Linked DNA regions of Aminobacter aminovorans. The protein of the gene in region 1 binds, or shares a complex with, the protein of each later gene. Links are inferred from orthologs where the notes say so. Each region holds a gene or a part of one and is shown in the gene's direction. Other genes may lie near its edges.

The links.
Region 2: the proteins of DY201_RS19045 (region 1) and ccmA are in contact, whole or in part, in a solved structure (PDB 8CE8), measured with the Escherichia coli proteins. The link is inferred for Aminobacter aminovorans from one-to-one orthologs.
Region 3: the proteins of DY201_RS19045 (region 1) and ccmB are in contact, whole or in part, in a solved structure (PDB 8CE8), measured with the Escherichia coli proteins. The link is inferred for Aminobacter aminovorans from one-to-one orthologs.

What each region holds. Positions count from the first base shown.
Region 1 is NZ_UFSM01000001.1:3,861,058-3,864,111, reverse strand. Bases 1-2,730 are described here. They hold DY201_RS19045 (heme ABC transporter permease), read left to right. Parts: upstream 1-848; coding sequence 849-1,613; downstream 1,614-2,730. Other genes in these bases: DY201_RS19040 (NAD(P)H-dependent flavin oxidoreductase), read left to right, coding at 1,640-2,716; DY201_RS19050 (glucan ABC transporter ATP-binding protein/ permease), read left to right, coding at 1-740. UniProt on the Escherichia coli protein: Required for the export of heme to the periplasm for the biogenesis of c-type cytochromes.
Region 2 is NZ_UFSM01000001.1:921,887-927,238, reverse strand. What follows is about bases 2,365-5,352. They hold ccmA (heme ABC exporter ATP-binding protein CcmA), read left to right. Parts: upstream 2,365-3,546; coding sequence 3,547-4,158; downstream 4,159-5,352. Other genes in these bases: DY201_RS04460 (DsbE family thiol:disulfide interchange protein), read left to right, coding at 5,325-5,352; ccmD (heme exporter protein CcmD), read left to right, coding at 5,164-5,328; ccmB (heme exporter protein CcmB), read left to right, coding at 4,378-5,043; acnA (aconitate hydratase AcnA), read right to left, coding at 2,365-3,262. Also shown: DY201_RS04490 (GNAT family N-acetyltransferase), read left to right, coding at 1-33; more of acnA, read right to left, coding at 572-2,364. UniProt on the Escherichia coli protein: Part of the ABC transporter complex CcmAB involved in the biogenesis of c-type cytochromes; once thought to export heme, this seems not to be the case, but its exact role is uncertain. Responsible for energy coupling to the transport system.
Region 3 is NZ_UFSM01000001.1:912,802-923,862, reverse strand. Bases 1-2,834 are described here. They hold ccmB (heme exporter protein CcmB), read left to right. Parts: upstream 1-1,001; coding sequence 1,002-1,667; downstream 1,668-2,834. Other genes in these bases: DY201_RS04455 (bile acid:sodium symporter family protein), read left to right, coding at 2,652-2,834; DY201_RS04460 (DsbE family thiol:disulfide interchange protein), read left to right, coding at 1,949-2,527; ccmD (heme exporter protein CcmD), read left to right, coding at 1,788-1,952; ccmA (heme ABC exporter ATP-binding protein CcmA), read left to right, coding at 171-782. Outside these bases: more of DY201_RS04455, read left to right, coding at 2,835-3,542; DY201_RS28910 (hypothetical protein), read right to left, coding at 3,668-3,835; DY201_RS04450 (NADPH-dependent FMN reductase), read right to left, coding at 3,967-4,500; DY201_RS04445 (pyridoxamine 5'-phosphate oxidase family protein), read right to left, coding at 4,542-5,156; DY201_RS04440 (septation protein A), read right to left, coding at 5,166-5,813; signal recognition particle-docking protein FtsY, read right to left, coding at 5,817-7,559; tRNA (N(6)-L-threonylcarbamoyladenosine(37)-C(2))-methylthiotransferase MtaB, read right to left, coding at 7,573-8,856; dapF (diaminopimelate epimerase), read right to left, coding at 8,856-9,740; DY201_RS04420 (AprI/Inh family metalloprotease inhibitor), read left to right, coding at 9,961-10,503; cell division protein ZapE, read left to right, coding at 10,621-11,061. UniProt on the Escherichia coli protein: Required for the export of heme to the periplasm for the biogenesis of c-type cytochromes.

The sequences.
Region 1 (3,054 bases):
AGTTCCCCAATTCGGGGCAGGGCGTCACCGACGTCTCCTTCGAGGTGCACGCCGGCCAGACCATCGCCATCGTCGGCCCGACCGGTGCCGGCAAGACGACGCTGATCAACCTCTTGCAGCGTGTGCATACGCCGCAGAATGGCCGCATCCTGATCGACGGTATCGACACCCGCACGGTCACCAAGAAGTCGCTGCGCCATTCGATCGCCACCGTCTTCCAGGACGCCGGACTGCTCAACCGCTCGATCGAGGACAACATCCGCGTCGGCCGCGCCAGCGCGAGCTACGAGGAAGTGCATGCTGCCGCGACCGCGGCTGCCGCGCAGGACTTCATCCTGTCCAAGAGCGAAGGCTACGACACCAATGTCGGCGAGCGTGGCGGCCAGCTGTCCGGCGGCGAGCGCCAGCGTATCGCCATTGCCCGCGCCATCCTCAAGAGCGCGCCGATCCTGGTGCTCGACGAGGCGACGAGCGCGCTCGACGTCGAGACCGAGAACCGGGTCAAGGACGCCATCGACATGCTGCGCGACGGTCGTACGACCTTCATCATCGCGCACCGGCTGAGCACGGTTCGAGACGCCGACCTTGTGGTGTTCATGGATCGCGGCCATGTCGTCGAGATGGGCGGCTTCAACGAGCTGTCGACCCGCAACGGCCGCTTTGCAGCACTGCTGCGCGCTGGCGGCCTGCTCAATGACGAGGAAGTCCGTCGCGTCACCCATGTCGAGGCTGCGGCCTAGTCTTTACCTGAAACCGGATCCGGACGGGGCGCCTTGGCGCCCCGTTTGCGTTTGGCCGCGACGCTGGAACCGATTGCGAAGACGAGCGCCCAAGGCTATTTAGCGTCCATGACACAGACGACCTCGCAGGCTTGGCGTTTCAGCGACCTGGCCAATCCGACCCGCTTCATCTCGCTGGTCGACAAGATCGTGCCCTGGCTTGGCGGCGCCTCAGTGTTGGTGCTGGCGATCGGGCTTTATCTGGCCTTTGCCGCACCGGCGGATTTCCAGCAGGGCATCACCGTCCGCATCATGTATATCCACGTGCCTTTCGCCTGGCTCGCCATGATGTGCTACTCGGTCATGGCCGTTTCGGCCCTGGGAACGCTGGTCTGGCGTCATCCGCTCGCCGACGTCGCCCTGAAGTCGGCGGCACCGGTCGGCGCTGTCTTCACCGCACTGGCGCTGCTTACCGGCTCGATCTGGGGCAAGCCGATGTGGGGCACCTGGTGGGTCTGGGATGCCCGGCTGACCTCGGTATTCGTGCTTTTCCTGATGTATCTCGGCATCATCGCACTCACCCGCGCACTCGACGATCCCGCGCGTTCGGCGCGCGCCGCCGCCGTCATCACGCTGGTCGGCTTCATCAACATCCCGATCATCAAGTTCTCGGTCGAATGGTGGAACACGTTGCATCAGCCGGCATCGGTGTTCCGGATGGACGGTCCGACCATCGATCCGAGCATGCTCTGGCCCCTCATGACCATGGCGTTTGGCTTTACCCTTCTGTTCTTCACTCTGCATCTAATGGCGATGCGCACCGAGATCTGGCGCCGCCGCGTCGTCGCCATGCGCCAGATTGCTGCCCGGAGGGCCGAGCGCCAGCAGGCCTGACGGCTCCTTGAAGGAAGGAAGACATGATGTGGCCCGATCATCGAATTCTTGATCTTCTGGGCCTCGAGCTTCCGATCTTGCAGGCGCCGATGGCCGGTCCCGTCGATTCCGAAATGGTGATCGCGGTCTCCGAGGCAGGTGGCCTCGGCGCGCTGCCCTGCGCGTTGATGACGCCTGACAAGGCGCGGACGGAACTCGGCATCATCAGGCAGCGCACAGCAAGGCCGATCAACGTCAATTTCTTCTGCCACACGCCGCCGCAAGAGGACCTGGCCCGCGAGGCGGCTTGGAAACAGCGGCTCGAGCCGTATTATCTCGAGCTCGGCCTCGACCCCAAGGCGCCGATGCCGCGCTCGGCGCGCGCGCCTTTCGACGACACCTTCTGCGACATCGTCGAGGAGTTCCGGCCGGAGGTGGTGAGTTTCCATTTCGGCCTGCCGGATGCCGCCTTGCTCGATCGCGTCAAGGCGACGGGCGCCAAGGTGCTGTCGTCGGCAACGACGGCCGACGAGGCGGTGTGGCTTGAGGCGAGGGGCTGCGATGCGATCATCGCGCAAGGTGCCGAGGCCGGCGGCCATCGCGGCATCTTCCTGACCGATAATATCGCCAACCAGCCCGGCACTTTCGCCCTGGTGCCGCAGGTGGTCGACGCGGTCAAGCTGCCTGTCATCGCCACGGGCGGCATTGCCGATGCGCGCGGCATCGTCGCTGCCTTTGCCCTCGGCGCGTCGGCGGTGCAGGTCGGCACCGCCTATCTGTTCTGCCCCGAGGCCAAGGTGGCAGCACCGCACAAGGCGGCATTGCGTTCGGCCAAGGACGACCATACCGCGCTGACCAATCTGTTCACCGGCCGGCCGGCGCGCGGCATCGTCAACCGCATCATGCGCGAGGTCGGCCCGCTGTCTGAGGACGCGCCGGCATTCCCGCTGGCAGGCGGGGCTTTGGCGCCGCTGCGTGCGGCGTCGGAACCGAAAGGATCGGGTGACTTCATGTCATTGTGGTCGGGGCAGGCGGCGCGGCTGGGCCGCGACATGCCGGCGGCCGACCTGACGCGCGCCCTTGCCGCGGAAACACAAGCTCTGCTTTCGCGCTTCGGCCGCTAGCGCAATTCCAGGAAAAGTGTGCAGCGGTGTTCCGTCCGGAATTGCGCAAAACAAAAAGATAGAAGCTCCGCTGCAAAAGCGAAGCCTTCATTGCGGCAGTTGGAGATCAAGCTACCGGCGTTTGAGGATCACTGACCGCTCTTCCCTAATTCCGTCATCGGCAGACGGGTCCGGAAATGCGACTACAAAAGCCTTGAGAAGAATGTCTCCGTCTGGCTCGTTTAGCCATTCGGCGCTATCCCCGACGTCGAAGTAGACACCATCTTCCGAGAAGCCGAATGTATCGCCGACGGGGAAGGGAGCCCGCCGTCGAATTGCCGCAGCATGAACATCCCACG
Region 2 (5,352 bases), 2.9 Mb from region 1 along the record:
TATCTCTACGACCTTGGGGAAGGCTCCAGATAGACTGGAGCCTCGATGCTGGCCTGATGGCGCAGTTATCTCACCATTTCCGGCTCGTTTTGCGGTCATTCCCATTTTCGGCATCGTCTCATTTCTTCGCACCCCCCTCTGGCCTGCCGGCCATCTCCCCACAAGGAGGGAGATTAGTCGCTCCGCCAGCAGCCCTCATCCTGTGGTGTCGTAAGGATCGTGCTTGCGGCTTTGGCGACTGGCTGCGGGCCAGATGACGGCCTGATCTCCCTCCTTGTGGGGGAGATGGCCGGCAGGCCAGAGGGGGGTGCGAAGGATCACGGCGCCAAAGGTTTGCTTCGCAAAGCACAAACGCCCACGCGCTCATTGTCAGCATCTCGGTCACCATCCCGCGTGGACAGCTGCCTTCCCACGCCCGAAAGCGTGCGTGGCAGTGACGAGATTTGGCACCTGCCGCCGCCGCGGACATCCCGCCTGAGCGAAGCGAGAGCCGGGGGTAACGCGCCTTCTCAAAACAAAACCGCCGGAGCTTGCGCCCGGCGGTTTGTTTCACATGAATCGCGCGTCGAACTTATGCGGCGAGGTCGCGCAGCACGTACTGCAGGATGCCGCCGTTCTTGTAGTAGTCTAGCTCGTCAAGCGTATCGATACGGCAGAGGATCGGAACATCCTTCGGCGAACCGTCGGCGAAGGTGATCTTGGCAACCATCTTCTGGCGCGGCTTGATCGCCTCGAGGCCGTCGATCGTCACCTGCTCGTCACCCTTGAGGCCAAGCGTCTTCCACGACGTGCCTTCCTCGAAGGTGAAGGGGATGACGCCCATGCCGACCAGATTGGAGCGGTGGATGCGCTCGAACGACTGGGCGATGACGGCGCGGACGCCCAGCAGGTTGGTGCCCTTGGCAGCCCAGTCGCGCGACGAGCCATTGCCGTATTCGACACCGGCGAAGATCACCAGCGGCACGCCTTCGCTGCGGTACTGCATGGCAGCATCGTAGATCGGCATCTCTTCCTTGGACGGGTAGTGGAAGGTGTAGCCACCCTCGCGGCCGTTCTCGCCGAGCATGTGGTTACGGATGCGGATGTTGGCGAAGGTGCCGCGCATCATCACTTCGTGGTTGCCGCGGCGCGTGCCGTACTGGTTGAAGTCGGCAACGCCGACGCCATTGTCGGTCAGGTACTTGCCGGCGGGCGAAGCCGCCTTGATCGAACCGGCCGGCGAGATGTGGTCGGTGGTGATCTTGTCGCCGAACAGGCCGAGCACGCGTGCGCCCTCGATCTTGCCGATCTGACCCGGCTTCGACCCCATGCCGACGAAGTAGGGCGGGTTCTGCACATAGGTCGACTTGTCGTCCCAGGCATAGGTCTGGCCCTCAGGCGCCTGCACGTTCTGCCAGTTCTCGTCGCCCTTGAAGACGTCGGCATATTTGCGGGCAAACAGCTCGCGGGTGACGTTTTCGGCGATGAACTGCTCGATCTCGACATTGGTCGGCCAGATATCCCTGAGGAAAACCGGCTTGCCGTCGCGATCCTCACCCAACGGCTCTGTGGTCAGGTCCTTGGTGACAGTTCCGGCGAGCGCATAGGCGACCACCAGCGGCGGCGAGGCCAGGTAGTTGGCCTGCACGTCGGGCGACACGCGGCCTTCGAAGTTGCGGTTGCCCGAAAGCACGGCCGCACCGATCAGGCCCTTGTCGTTGATGGTCTTGGAGATCGGCGCCGGCAGCGGGCCGGAGTTGCCGATGCAGGTCGTGCAGCCGAAGCCGACGAGGTTGAAGCCGATCTGGTCGAGTTCCTTCTGCAGGCCCGACTTCTCGAGATACTCGGCCACCACCTGCGAACCGGGCGCCAGCGAGGTCTTGACCCAAGGCTTCTGCTTCAGGCCGATGCGGTTGGCGTTGCGGGCGAGAAGGCCTGCACCCATCAGCACGCTCGGGTTGGAGGTGTTGGTGCAGGAGGTGATCGCGGCGATCACCACATCGCCATGGCCGAGGTCGAAGGTCTCGCCTTCGACGGCGTAGCGCTTCGACTGGTCGACGGTCTTCTTGTACTCGGCTTCGAGAGCGGTCGCGAAGCCGGAGGCGATGCCTTCGAGCGGGATGCGGCCTTCGGGACGCTTCGGGCCGGCCATCGAGGGAACGACGGTCGCCATGTCGAGTTCGAGCAGGTCGGTGAAAACCGGATCGGCCGACGAGGCGTCGCGCCACATGCCCTGCGCCTTGGAGAATTCCTCGACGAGCGCGATGCGGTTTTCGGCGCGGCCCGACATGTTGAGGTAGCGGATGGTCTCGGAATCGACCGGGAAGAAGCCGCAGGTCGCGCCATATTCGGGCGCCATGTTGCCGATGGTGGCACGGTCGGCCAGCGTCATGTTGCTGAGGCCAGGGCCGAAGAACTCAACGAACTTGCCGACGACGCCCTTCTTGCGCAGCATCTGGGTGACGGTCAGCACCAGATCGGTGGCGGTGACGCCCTCCTTGAGCTTGCCGGTCAGGCGGAAGCCGATGACCTCTGGCAGAAGCATCGAGACGGGCTGGCCGAGCATCGCGGCTTCAGCCTCGATACCGCCGACGCCCCAGCCCAGCACACCCAGGCCGTTGACCATGGTGGTGTGCGAGTCGGTGCCGACGCAGGTGTCGGGATAGGCGGTCGTCACGCCATCCTCGGTGTTCGTCCAGACGGTCTGGGCGAGGTATTCGAGGTTGACCTGGTGGCAGATGCCGGTGCCGGGCGGCACGACGCGGAAGTTGCGGAACGCCTGCTGGCCCCACTTCAGGAACTTGTAGCGCTCTTCGTTGCGCTCATATTCGAGTTCGACGTTGCGGGCGAAAGCCAGCGGCGTGCCGAATTCGTCGACGATGACCGAGTGGTCGATGACCAGGTCGACGGGAACCAGCGGGTTGATCTTCTCAGGGTCGCCGCCGAGGGTCTTGATGCCGTCACGCATGGCGGCGAGGTCGACGACGGCCGGAACGCCGGTGAAGTCCTGCATCAGCACGCGGGCCGGGCGGTAGGCGATCTCGACGCCGGCGGTGCCCTTGTCGGTCAGCCAGCCGGCGACGGCCTGGATGGCTTCCTTGGTGACGGTGCGGCCGTCTTCGTTGCGCAGCAGGTTTTCCAGCAGCACCTTCATCGAATAGGGCAGCTGCGAGATGCCGGTCAGGCCGTTCTTTTCAGCCTCGATGAGGCTGTAATAGACATAGTCGGTACCTGCCGCGGTAAGGGTGCGGCGGCAATTGAAACTGTCGAGTGATTTGGACACGTGCGATCCATCCTTGTCTGTTCAGCCTGAAAGGGAACGGACTCCGATGGGCATGCAATCACGCGCAAAGGTGCGGGTACGGCCATTTCCGCTGTCCGGTCCCAAGCAACCCGAGCCGTTCAAGGCGGCGCGTGCGCTGGTTCGGCGCAAATTCTGTTTCCATGCCGACCGCTGGCATGGTCGAGTGGCATATAGAGAATTTATTGGAATAGTTCTAGACGGAGATTCGCCTATTTTGCTGCGACGCAAAGCGGCAGCGAGATGGTTTCGGCGACGGGGGAAGAATGCTGCTGATCGCAGAAAGTCTCAGCGGTGAACGAGGCGGAGAGACGGTTTTCGACGGCGTCGACTTCGCGCTTGCCGAGGGCCAGGCGCTTGTCGTCACCGGCCCGAACGGCTCGGGCAAGTCGACCCTGCTGCGCGTCGTCGCCGGCCTCCTGCCGCATGCATCGGGACGAATCAGCATCGAGGGCGGCGGCGAGGCGTTTTCGACGGTCGCCTCCGCCTGCCATTATCTCGGCCACCAGAACGCGATGAAGTCGGCCCTGACCGTCCGCGAGAACCTGGAGTTCTGGCGTGACTTCTGCGGCGACGGCAAGCTCGGCATATCGGAGGCCCTCGATGATGTCGGCCTGGGCGGCATCGGCCACCTGCCCTTCGGCTACCTCTCGACCGGCCAGAAGCGCCGCGCCGCGATCGCCAAGCTGCTCATCAGCCACCGCCCGGTCTGGCTGCTCGACGAGCCGACAGCGGGTCTCGACAAGGCGTCCGATGCGCGCTTTTCTGGCTTGATGCAGGGCCATTGCGCTTCGGGTGGCATCGTCGTCGCCGCCACGCATCTGCCGCTCGGGCTGGAGGGGGTGAAGACGCTGGAGATGGGGCGGGTGCATGTCTGAAAGCACTGCGCTCCTTCGCACCCCCCTCTGTCCTGCCGGACATCTCCCCCGCAGGGGGGGAGATCACACTGTGGGCCGGTCGTTGCCAATCGCCAACTCTACAGGAGTGCCGGCGAAGCTGAAGCTGCCGATCTCCCCCCTTGCTAGGGAGATGTCCGGCAGGACAGAGGGGGGTGGGAAGGAACACCATTTCTCCGCGCACATCTATGGAGGGCATCCATGCTAGCCCTCTATCTCCGTGACCTGCGCATGGGCATCCGCGCCGGCGGTGGAGCCTTGACGGGCGTGCTGTTCTTCCTCGCCGTCATCGCCACCATCCCCTTCGGCGTCGGACCCGACCTCAACCTGCTCGCTCGCATCGGCCCGGCCATTCTCTGGATCGGCGCTCTGCTCGCCAGCCTGCTCGGCCTCGACCGGCTGTTCCAGGCCGACCGCGAGGACGGCTCGCTCGATCTTCTGGTGCTCAACGCAGACCGCCACATGCTGGCGCTGACGGTGCTGGTCAAATGCCTGGCGCATTGGACGGCAAGCGTTTTGCCGCTGGTCATCGCAGCCCCCCTGCTCGGCCTGTTCATGAACATGGAGCCCATCGGCATCGGTGCTGCGGCGCTGACCTTGCTCGTCGGTACGCCGGCCATCGTCTTCATCGGTGCGACGGGTGCCGCCGTCGCCGTCGCCCTGCCGCGCGGCGGGCTCCTGATCTCCGTGCTGGTGCTGCCGCTGGTCATCCCGGTGCTGATCTTCGGCGTCACGGCAAGCTATGGCGCTGTCAACGACCCCGACCCGTTCACCCCTCCATTCCTGATTCTCTGCGCGCTGACGATGTTTCTGGCCGTCATCGGCCCGCTGGCAGCGGCGGTAGCACTTCGCTCGGGCACCGACTGATGACGTTTCCTTCAACCACAGCGGTGCGGCGCGGCGTCAGATTGCGCAGCGGCACGCGCGCCGCTAAGTGAATGACATGCTCGGAAACAGAGACATGACCAAGCCTTGCCAGGGTGCCCGATGAGCGCCCACGCCCTCTATGTCACGGCGGCTTACGCCGTCTCGGCGATCGCCATCACAGGTCTGGTGCTGTGGATCCTGGCCGACCAGCGCGCCCGCAAGCGCGAGATGGCGGAACTTGAGGCGGCCGGCCACCGCCGTCGTTCGGACAAGGCAAAGGCATGAGCATCGACAGCCAGAAGCAGGCGG
Region 3 (11,061 bases), 2.9 Mb from region 1 along the record:
GCCGTTCAAGGCGGCGCGTGCGCTGGTTCGGCGCAAATTCTGTTTCCATGCCGACCGCTGGCATGGTCGAGTGGCATATAGAGAATTTATTGGAATAGTTCTAGACGGAGATTCGCCTATTTTGCTGCGACGCAAAGCGGCAGCGAGATGGTTTCGGCGACGGGGGAAGAATGCTGCTGATCGCAGAAAGTCTCAGCGGTGAACGAGGCGGAGAGACGGTTTTCGACGGCGTCGACTTCGCGCTTGCCGAGGGCCAGGCGCTTGTCGTCACCGGCCCGAACGGCTCGGGCAAGTCGACCCTGCTGCGCGTCGTCGCCGGCCTCCTGCCGCATGCATCGGGACGAATCAGCATCGAGGGCGGCGGCGAGGCGTTTTCGACGGTCGCCTCCGCCTGCCATTATCTCGGCCACCAGAACGCGATGAAGTCGGCCCTGACCGTCCGCGAGAACCTGGAGTTCTGGCGTGACTTCTGCGGCGACGGCAAGCTCGGCATATCGGAGGCCCTCGATGATGTCGGCCTGGGCGGCATCGGCCACCTGCCCTTCGGCTACCTCTCGACCGGCCAGAAGCGCCGCGCCGCGATCGCCAAGCTGCTCATCAGCCACCGCCCGGTCTGGCTGCTCGACGAGCCGACAGCGGGTCTCGACAAGGCGTCCGATGCGCGCTTTTCTGGCTTGATGCAGGGCCATTGCGCTTCGGGTGGCATCGTCGTCGCCGCCACGCATCTGCCGCTCGGGCTGGAGGGGGTGAAGACGCTGGAGATGGGGCGGGTGCATGTCTGAAAGCACTGCGCTCCTTCGCACCCCCCTCTGTCCTGCCGGACATCTCCCCCGCAGGGGGGGAGATCACACTGTGGGCCGGTCGTTGCCAATCGCCAACTCTACAGGAGTGCCGGCGAAGCTGAAGCTGCCGATCTCCCCCCTTGCTAGGGAGATGTCCGGCAGGACAGAGGGGGGTGGGAAGGAACACCATTTCTCCGCGCACATCTATGGAGGGCATCCATGCTAGCCCTCTATCTCCGTGACCTGCGCATGGGCATCCGCGCCGGCGGTGGAGCCTTGACGGGCGTGCTGTTCTTCCTCGCCGTCATCGCCACCATCCCCTTCGGCGTCGGACCCGACCTCAACCTGCTCGCTCGCATCGGCCCGGCCATTCTCTGGATCGGCGCTCTGCTCGCCAGCCTGCTCGGCCTCGACCGGCTGTTCCAGGCCGACCGCGAGGACGGCTCGCTCGATCTTCTGGTGCTCAACGCAGACCGCCACATGCTGGCGCTGACGGTGCTGGTCAAATGCCTGGCGCATTGGACGGCAAGCGTTTTGCCGCTGGTCATCGCAGCCCCCCTGCTCGGCCTGTTCATGAACATGGAGCCCATCGGCATCGGTGCTGCGGCGCTGACCTTGCTCGTCGGTACGCCGGCCATCGTCTTCATCGGTGCGACGGGTGCCGCCGTCGCCGTCGCCCTGCCGCGCGGCGGGCTCCTGATCTCCGTGCTGGTGCTGCCGCTGGTCATCCCGGTGCTGATCTTCGGCGTCACGGCAAGCTATGGCGCTGTCAACGACCCCGACCCGTTCACCCCTCCATTCCTGATTCTCTGCGCGCTGACGATGTTTCTGGCCGTCATCGGCCCGCTGGCAGCGGCGGTAGCACTTCGCTCGGGCACCGACTGATGACGTTTCCTTCAACCACAGCGGTGCGGCGCGGCGTCAGATTGCGCAGCGGCACGCGCGCCGCTAAGTGAATGACATGCTCGGAAACAGAGACATGACCAAGCCTTGCCAGGGTGCCCGATGAGCGCCCACGCCCTCTATGTCACGGCGGCTTACGCCGTCTCGGCGATCGCCATCACAGGTCTGGTGCTGTGGATCCTGGCCGACCAGCGCGCCCGCAAGCGCGAGATGGCGGAACTTGAGGCGGCCGGCCACCGCCGTCGTTCGGACAAGGCAAAGGCATGAGCATCGACAGCCAGAAGCAGGCGGCGCGTCCGCGCAGGCTCATGGTCCTGTTGCCGCTGCTGATTTTCCTGGCACTCGCCGGCCTGTTCCTGGCGCAGCTGCTGTCCGGCCGCGACCTCACCGCAGTACCCTCGGCGCTGATCGGCCAGACCGCACCGAAGACCGAACTTCCGCCACTCGAAGGCATGCAGGTTCCCGGTCTGGACTCGGCCGACTTCACCGGCAAGGTAACGCTGGTCAATGTCTGGGCATCGTGGTGCGCGCCATGCCGCGAGGAGCACCCGGTGCTGCTCGAGTTGTCGAAAGATCAGCGTTTTTCGATCGCCGGGCTGAACTACAAGGACAAGCCCGAGAACGCCCGCCGCTTTCTTGGTGATCTCGGCAGCCCCTACAAGGCGATCGGGGTCGACCAGAACGGCCGCACGGCAATCGACTGGGGCGTCTATGGCGTGCCGGAAACCTTCCTCATCGGCAAGGACGGAAAGGTTGCCTTCAAGCATGTCGGCCCGCTGTCGCCGGACGCGGTGACCACGACGCTGATGCCCGAAATCGAGAAGGCACTCGCGGCTCAATAGCGACTGATGAAGCCGCTTCGCGCCCTGCGTGCGAATCATCGGGATTTGCACTACGTTTTCATACAACCGCTAGGGAGAGATGCGTCGTGACGGCGCAGCAAGCGGCCGTTTGGGGGAGGCGTAGATGCAAGACAGTTCCGCGCTCATCATATTTCTGCCGTTGGCGCTCGGCGTCATCATGCTCGGCCTCGGCCTATCACTGACGGTCGAGGACTTCAGAAACGTTCTGCAAAAGCCCAAGGCGGTGGTCGTCGCGCTGATCTGCCAGACCGTCATCCTGCCGCTGGCGTGTCTCGGGCTGATCTATGTCTTTGGCCTCGAGCCGGCGCTTGCGGTCGGCATGATGCTTCTGGCAGCAAGCCCGGGCGGCACCTCGGCCAATCTCTACAGCCACCTGGCCGACGGCGACGTCGCGCTCAACATCACGCTGACGGCGATCAACTCGGCGCTATCGATCCTGACCCTGCCACTGATCGTCAACTGGTCGCTCATGCAATTCATGTCGGGCGACCAGGCGATCCCTCTGCAATTCGCCAAGGTGATGCAGGTATTCGTCATCGTGCTCGGCCCGGTGCTGATCGGCATGTGGCTGCGCAGCCGCTTCCCGGCCTTCGCCGAACGCATGGCGCGGCCGGTGAAGATCTTCTCGATGCTGTTCCTGTTTGCGGTGGTTGCCGTAGCACTTGTCCAGGAGTGGGAAACGCTCAAGGCCTGGGGCCCGATCGTCGGCCTGGCAGCCCTTGCCTTCAATCTCGTCAGTCTCGGCGTCGGCTACTTCGTGCCGCGTGCCGCCGGCATCGAAAAGCGCCAGGCAACCGCGATCGGCATGGAGATCGGCATTCACAACGGCACGCTGGCGATCGCCATTGCGCTGAGCCCGCTGTTGCTGAACAACGCAACGATGGCGGTTCCGGCAGCGATCTACGGGCTGATCGCCTTCATCACGGCGGCAATCTTCGGCTACTGGCTGAAGCAGTCACACGGCCGCGCGGCGGCGACAACGCCAGTGCACTGAGCCGAAGCGGGCCGCAGTCCCGACTGCCGGAAAGAGAAAAGGCGCTTGCGGCATCCCCTTTGGGGGGCCCTGGCGCCCTTGTCGCAACGGCCGGTCGGACACCGGCCGGAAGTTTTGGCCCGGGCTTAGCCGTAGACCTGCTTGTAGGCCTGGAACAGCATCTCGCTGCGGTCGGCGCGCATGTCGGCCAGGTCGCGACCCGAGAAGCCGTCGATCTCGGCAACAAGGCGCTTGTACTGCTTGCGCTTGGCGGCGCTCTGACGCGCGCGGGTCAGAAGGTTGTCGAACAACATCTTGCGTTCCTTTCGTCTGCCGCCCAATGCGGCTTGAACAGACCTCCCTGATCGATCCGAACATGACATAGGAACCGCTGCGCCGCAAAATAAGATGCTGCAACGCAGCAATGCACAGCGCGCATAACGAGTTAACGAGTACGAACAAAGTTGGAGAACGCCGACAAAGCGTCCCGCATCGATTCGATGGTGACAGCGTCGGCGAGAATCTCGTCCATCTCCTGCGGCCTCTTGCCGAGCAGCGCGATGGTCAGGTCTTGCCCGTCAAAGAGGTCGAAGGACATCGTTTTCATGATCTCGGCAAGGGCGTTGCGGGCAAAATGCGAGCGCGGCGAGGCATGAACCTGCATCGCAGGCTTGCCGACGGCTGCGTCGCGTGAAACCAGCCAGTCCAGCGCGTTCTTCAGTCCGCCAGGCACGCCATGGGCGTATTCAGGACAAGAGACGATCACGCCGTCGGCTCGCGTAACGGCATCGATGAGCGCAGTCACCTCCTGCGGCGTGCGTTCACCCTCGTCATCGGGATTGAAAATCGGCAGGCGGCCAAGCCCATCATAAACGCGGAGATGGCAACCAGGTGGCGCAATGCGCGCCAAGGCAGCAACAAGCGCATTGTTGGTGGAGGCAGCCCGCAGGCTGCCGGAAATGGCGAGGATACTCATCAACGCAGGCCGCCAAACGTCGGACGATTCGTGTCCGTCGAAACCTACCACATGCTCTTGCGGTAGGACTCGTCCAGCGAGCGGTCGAGCGTTTCGGCATTGTCGGCAAGCGCCAGCTGGTCGCGCAGGATCTGTCCGAGCGTCGGCAAGGTGTCGCGGTCAGGCCAGCTGGCAGGTGCCCAAAGCTCGGAGCGCATGAACGCCTTGGCGCAATGCATGTAGACCGCCTTGATGGCGACGACCATGACGGTGACCGGCGGCTTGCCCTCGGCAGCGAGCCGCTCGCGCAGGCCCGGGTCGGCGGTCAGTCGTGCATCGCCATTGATGCGCAATGTCTCGTTCATGCCCGGGATCAGAAACAGCAGGCCGACAGCCGGGTTGACGAGCACGTTTTCGAGCGTGTCGAGCCGATTGTTGCCCGGGCGGTCGGGAATGGCGATGGTGGCATCGTCGAGGATGGCGACGAAACCCGGCTTGTCGCCCTTGGGCGTAACATCGGCGTTGCCCTTGTCGTCGGCCGAGCCGATCAGCACGAATGGGCTGCGCGCCAGGAAGCCCTTGGCATGATGGTCGAGGCGGCGGAGTTCCTTCCTCACCGCGCCGTCGCCGGGCGCGCGGTAATGTTGACGCAGCGCTTCGCGGTCGGCGATGAACTCCATGATGACCTCTTACTTATGTTCTTCCAGTGAATGGCGCATGATGAGCGGCATCTGGCTGAAAGTGAAGAGCAAGGTTATCGGCATGATGCCCCAGACCTTGAAAGCCACCCAGGTGTCGGTCGAAAAAGACCGCCAAACAACCTCGTTGACCACGGCAAGAAACAGGAAGAACAGGCCCCAGCGAAAGGTCAGCTTGCGCCAGCCTTCGGCATCGAGGCGGAAGGCGGAAGCAAAGACGTAGCCGAGCAACGACTTGCCGAACCACAGCCCCCCCAGCAGGATGGCACCAAACAGCGTATTGACGATTGTCGGCTTCATCTTGATGAAGACGTCGTCCTGCAGATACAGCGTCAGCGCGCCGAAGACGAAGACGACGATGCCGGAAATCAGCGGCATGATCGGCAGCGAGCGTGTCAGCAGCCACGAGGCAGCCAGCGCAATCGCCGTTGCCGCCATAAACAGGCCGGTGGCGATGAAGATCGGTCCGCCGAGCTCGGCCAGCGTCGGGAAGCGCGACGCAAGCCATTCGCCGCGCGCATTGGCAAAGAAGAACACCACCAGCGGCCCAAGTTCCAGCACCAGCTTGAGCAGCGGGCTGACTTCTTCCTTCTTGGTTTTCGGGTCGGAAGGATCGCGTTCGAGGATGGGTGCGTTCATGAATCAGGCGACTCCTGCGATCGCCTTGGCGAAATCGCTTGCCGAAAAGGGTTCGAGATCGTCGACCTGCTCGCCGACGCCGATGAAATAGACCGGCAGCTTATGTTTGGCGGCGATTGCGACCAAAATACCGCCGCGCGCCGTGCCGTCGAGCTTGGTCATGACCAGGCCGTTCACACCTGCGACATTGCGGAAGATCTCGACCTGGTTGAGCGCATTCTGGCCGGTGGTGGCGTCGACGGTCTGCAGCACCGTGTGCGGCGCTTCGGGATCGAGCTTGCCGAGCACGCGCACGATCTTTTCGAGCTCGGCCATCAGTTCGGTCTTGTTCTGCAGGCGGCCGGCCGTGTCGATGATCAACACGTCCGAGCCGGCGGCCTTGGCCTGTTCGAAGGCATCATAGGCAAGTCCCGCTGCATCCGCGCCGAGCTTGGTGGCGATGACGGGCGATTTCGTCCGCTCGCCCCAGATCTTCAGCTGCTCGATGGCTGCAGCACGGAAAGTGTCGCCGGCGGCGAGCATGACAGACAGCCCGCCCTCGGTCAGCTTGGCGGCAAGCTTGCCGATGGTCGTGGTCTTGCCGGTACCATTGACGCCGACGACAAGGATGACATGCGGCTTGTGCGACAGGTCGAGCTCCAGCGGCAGCGCCACCGGCTGCAGCACCTTCTCCACCTCGACCGCCATGATCGAGCGGACCTCGTGGTCGGAGACGTCCTTGCCATAGCGGCTCGACGCCAGCGCGTCGGTGACGCGAAGCGCGGTCTCGACGCCGAGATCGGCGCGGATGAGCACGTCTTCGAGGTCCTGAAGCGTGTCTTCGTCCAGCTTTCGCTTGGTGAAGATGCCGGCAATGTTGCCGGACAGTTCCTTGGACGAGCGCGACAGGCCCTGGCGCAGGCGCTGGAACCAGCTTTGCCGCGGCGCAGGCACCGCCACGTCCACGACCTCGGCCTTCTGCTCGACCTTCTTTTGGACGGTGACCTTGCCTGCGGACGGCTTTGGCTCCGCTGCAGGTGCTGGTTCCACGGGAGCGGGCACGAGAGCTGCAGGCTCGGAAACGATTTCGCGCAGCGCGGCAACCGGCTGCCCTGCCTCGACCGCTGTTGCGACTGGTTCAGCCACTTCGGCTGGCGCAGCTTCCTCGATGACAGGATCGACGGGACGTGCCTCAGCCACAGGCTCTGCCGGCTGCAGCGCTTCGACGACGGGTTCTTCGACAACCGGCTCCGTTTCAGGGCCGCGCATCGCCGGCTCCGGCGCCGCGGGCACCGGCTGGGCGGGGATTTCCTCGGGCAGTTCGGGCGTCAACGGCTCCGGCGGGACCGGAACTTCTGCTGGCGCGGGTTCGGGTTCGACAGGGCTTGGCGCAGGCGTCGGCCGCTCGGCAGGCTGCTCTGGCTCGGGCGCCGGAACGTCCGGTACGGGCTCGGGCTTTGGCTCTTCCTGCGGGACAGGCTGCGGTGTGGGCTCGACCGGCACCGGTCGCTCGGCCGGCTTGGGCTCGGGAACGACTGGTGGCGCGGGCGGTGTTACCGGTGCAGGTTCCGGCTTCGGCTCCTCGGCGAGGGCGGCAGGCGCATCGGCGACGTCAGGCGCTTCCGCAGCAACCGGGATTTCCTCGGCCGGCTTGAGCGCTTCCAGCGCATCAAAATTCAGCGGCGGCAGCACTTCATTCTCGGCCGGTGGCTCGACCGTCTCCTTCTTTCCGAAGGAGAAAACTTTCTTGATGAACCCGAATGCCATGCGGTCGCTTTCGTCAGGCCGCGCGCGCGGCGGCCGGTGCCGCTACAAGCCGCTCGCCGTCATGTCCGGCAATGTCGACCTCTATGATTTCGCCCGCAGCACCCTGATCGAGCGCAACGAGCGTAAAACCTTCCGTCCGGCCGAGCCCCTCGCGCTCGACAAGTACCTTCTGGCACGAGCCCTTGAGGCTTTCGAGATGGCGCGCATAATTGACGTCACCGGCGGCGCGCAGGCGGGCGGCGCGCTGCTTGACGATCTCGCGCCGGACCTGCGGCATGCGCGCGGCGGGCGTGCCCTCGCGCGGGCTGAACGGGAAAACGTGGAGATGGGTCAGACCGCACTCCTCGACGACACGGATCGAATTCTCGAACATCTCGTCGGTCTCGGTCGGGAAGCCGGCGATGATGTCGGCGCCGAAGACGATGTCGGGGCGAAGCTTGCGCACATCGGCGCAAAACTTGATCGACTGGTCGCGCAGGTGGCGGCGCTTCATGCGCTTCAGGATCATGTCGTCGCCCGACTGCAGCGACAGATGCAGATGCGGCATCAGCCGCGCCTCTGTGGCGACCGCCTCGAGCAGGTCCTCGTCGGCCTCGATCGAATCGATCGAGGACAGACGCAGGCGCTGCACATCAGGCACCTGGCGCAGGATGGTCTTGACCAGCTTGCCCAGACGCGGTGCGCCGGGCAGGTCGGCGCCATAGCTGGTCATGTCGACGCCCGACAGCACCACCTCGGCATAACCGTTGCCGGCGAGACGCTTGATCTGCTCGACCACCGCGCCCATCGGCACCGAGCGAGAATTGCCGCGGCCGTAAGGAATGATGCAGAAGGTGCAGCGATGGTCGCAACCGTTCTGGACCTGCACGAAGGCACGCGCGCGGCCCTCGATGGCATCGACCAGATGGCCAGCCGTCTCGCGCACGGAAAAGATGTCGTTGACGCGGGCCTTCTCGAAATCGTTGACGCCGAAGTCGGGCAGCGCCCGGTAGTTGTGCGCCTTGAGCTTTTCCTCGTTGCCGAGCACCAGGTCGACCTCGGCCATGCCGGCAAAGGCCGCAGGGTCGGTCTGGGCGGCGCAACCGGTAACGATGATGCGTGCGTCCGGGTTTTCGCGCCGCGCCTTGCGGATCGACTGCTTGGCCTGGCGCACAGCTTCGCTCGTCACCGCGCAGGTATTGAAGATGACCGCGCCACCCTTGAGTTCATCAAGGCCTGCGGCCTTGGCCTCGCGCTTCACCACCTCTGACTCATAGGTGTTGAGGCGGCAGCCGAAGGTAACGACGTCGACCGCCATCAGGCGACGTCCTGCTGGTCGCGGCGCCAGGCGCCGGTGGCCGGGTTGAAGCTGCCGGAGAATTCCCATTCGGCCGGGCCGGTCATGACGACGTGGTCGTCGGCGCGCCAGTCGATCTTCAGCGTCCCGCCGCTCGGCACGGTAACGGTCACGCTACGACCGGTGCGGCCGGTGCGCGCGGCGGAAACGGCGGCAGCACAGGTAGCCGAGCCGCAAGCCAACGTCAGGCCGGCGCCACGTTCCCAGGTGCGCAGGTTGAGCGTCTCGGTCGAGGTCACCTGGGCGATCGAGATGTTGGCGCGCTCGGGGAAGATCGGATGGTTTTCGAGCAGCGGACCGAAACGGTCGAGGTCGTAGGACCAGACGTCGTTGTCGACCCAGAAGATGGCGTGGGGATTACCCATCGAGGCAACCGATGGCGAATGCAGTACAGGCGCGTCGATCGGCCCGATCTGCAGCTCGATGGCGCGCGTGTCACGGAACTCCTCGGCAAGCGGAATGTCCTGCCAGCCAAAGCGCGGAATGCCCATGTCGACGGAAATCGACCCGTCCTCATGTTCTTCGGCATTTAGGATGCCGGCGATGGTCTCGAAGGTGAACACCTTCTGCCCGGTTTCGGCGGCAAGCGCCTGCACGACGCAGCGCGTGCCGTTGCCGCAGGCCTGGGCGTGGGTGCCGTCGGAATTGATGATCTCGATGTAGTTGACCGTACCCGGCGTGCGCGGGTCGTGGATCGCCATGATCTGGTCGAACTTGGTCGCCGGATCGGCCGCCAGCGCAATCGCCGCGGCAGGCATAACGCGATCCGCGCGGCCGCGCATGTCGGCAACGATAATGTCGTTGCCGAGCCCGTTCATCTTGGCGAAAGGGGCCTCAATGGCCATGGTCGGTAAGTCTCGCGGCTGTTTGGGGCCTATATGGCGGAAACATCGCCGAATTACCAGTCTCGCGCCACGCTGGCCTATTGAGACAATTTTGCAACAATTTCATACGCAAACCCTATTTTAACCATATCAGGTTGAAATTCTGCCAACTTCGCCGCTTTAGAGGCGAACTGTCGATCGCGCGGGGGCGCCCCCAGAACTGCCCCACGGAGGGAATGCAATGGCTTTTTCGAAAACCGGCCTGCTGGCCGCATCGCTGGTGGCGCTTCTGGCGGCAGCCGGCTGTAACAGCACGCGCCTTTCCTCGATGGACACCCAGCCGGCCCCGCTGCCTGCGGCACCCGCCGGCACGGTGACCAGTGGCCAGCTGCCGCCACCCTCGGCACCGGGTGCCGCTGGCGCCTCGCAGTTCCCGGCCGCCCCGGCACAGACCCAGGTCGCAGCCCTGCCCGCCGACGGTGGTGCTGCCGCCGCCAACGCACCCGACATCACCGCAACCAGCGTGGCTGGCGTGTGGAGCGCTTCGGTTTCCGGCCAGAGCTGCAAAGTGGCGACGCCGCAGACCAAGTTCGGCCAGGGCTTCCGTGCCGGCCCGCTGCGCTGCCCGGCACCGATAGACGGCGTCAAATCATGGAACGTCGCCGGCAAGCAGCTGACCCTGTTCGATGAAGCCGGCTCGCCGCTGGCCAGGCTCTATCAGTCGGGCGAAGGCCGCTTCGACGGCCAGACCTCCAACGGCCTGCCGATTTCGCTCAACCGCTAAGGCATGACGCCGAAGATCGGATTCGATTTCGCGACCGGATCATGCATAGGTTTTTGCGCGTCCGCTCGGACGCGCGGCAACAAACATCAGACGTTCGTATTCGTGCCAGAGTGAGCCATGCACCTGCGTGACGGCCTACAGACCCATGTGACCGTCAGGCAGCGTTACGACCATCTGGTCGAGCTGGGCAACATCCGCCACGACCCGGCGCAGCTTAAGATCGTTGCAGCGCTGGACAAGCTTATCGACGAGATTTCCGACAAGAGGCTGGCGCGCAAGTCGAGCGCGTTGGGCTGGCTTTTTGCCAGACGCAAGCCGCAGCACGAGCACGTCAAGGGGCTCTACGTCCATGGCGGCGTCGGCCGTGGCAAGACCATGCTGATGGACATGTTCTTCGAGCTGGTGCCGGTCAAGCACAAGCGCCGCGTCCATTTCAACGACTTCATGGCCGATGTGCACGACCGCATCCAGAAGCAGCGGGCCGCGCGCAAGAATGGCACCTCGCGCGACGACGACCCGATCCCGCCTGTGGCGGCAGCACTTGGCGAAGAGGCTTGG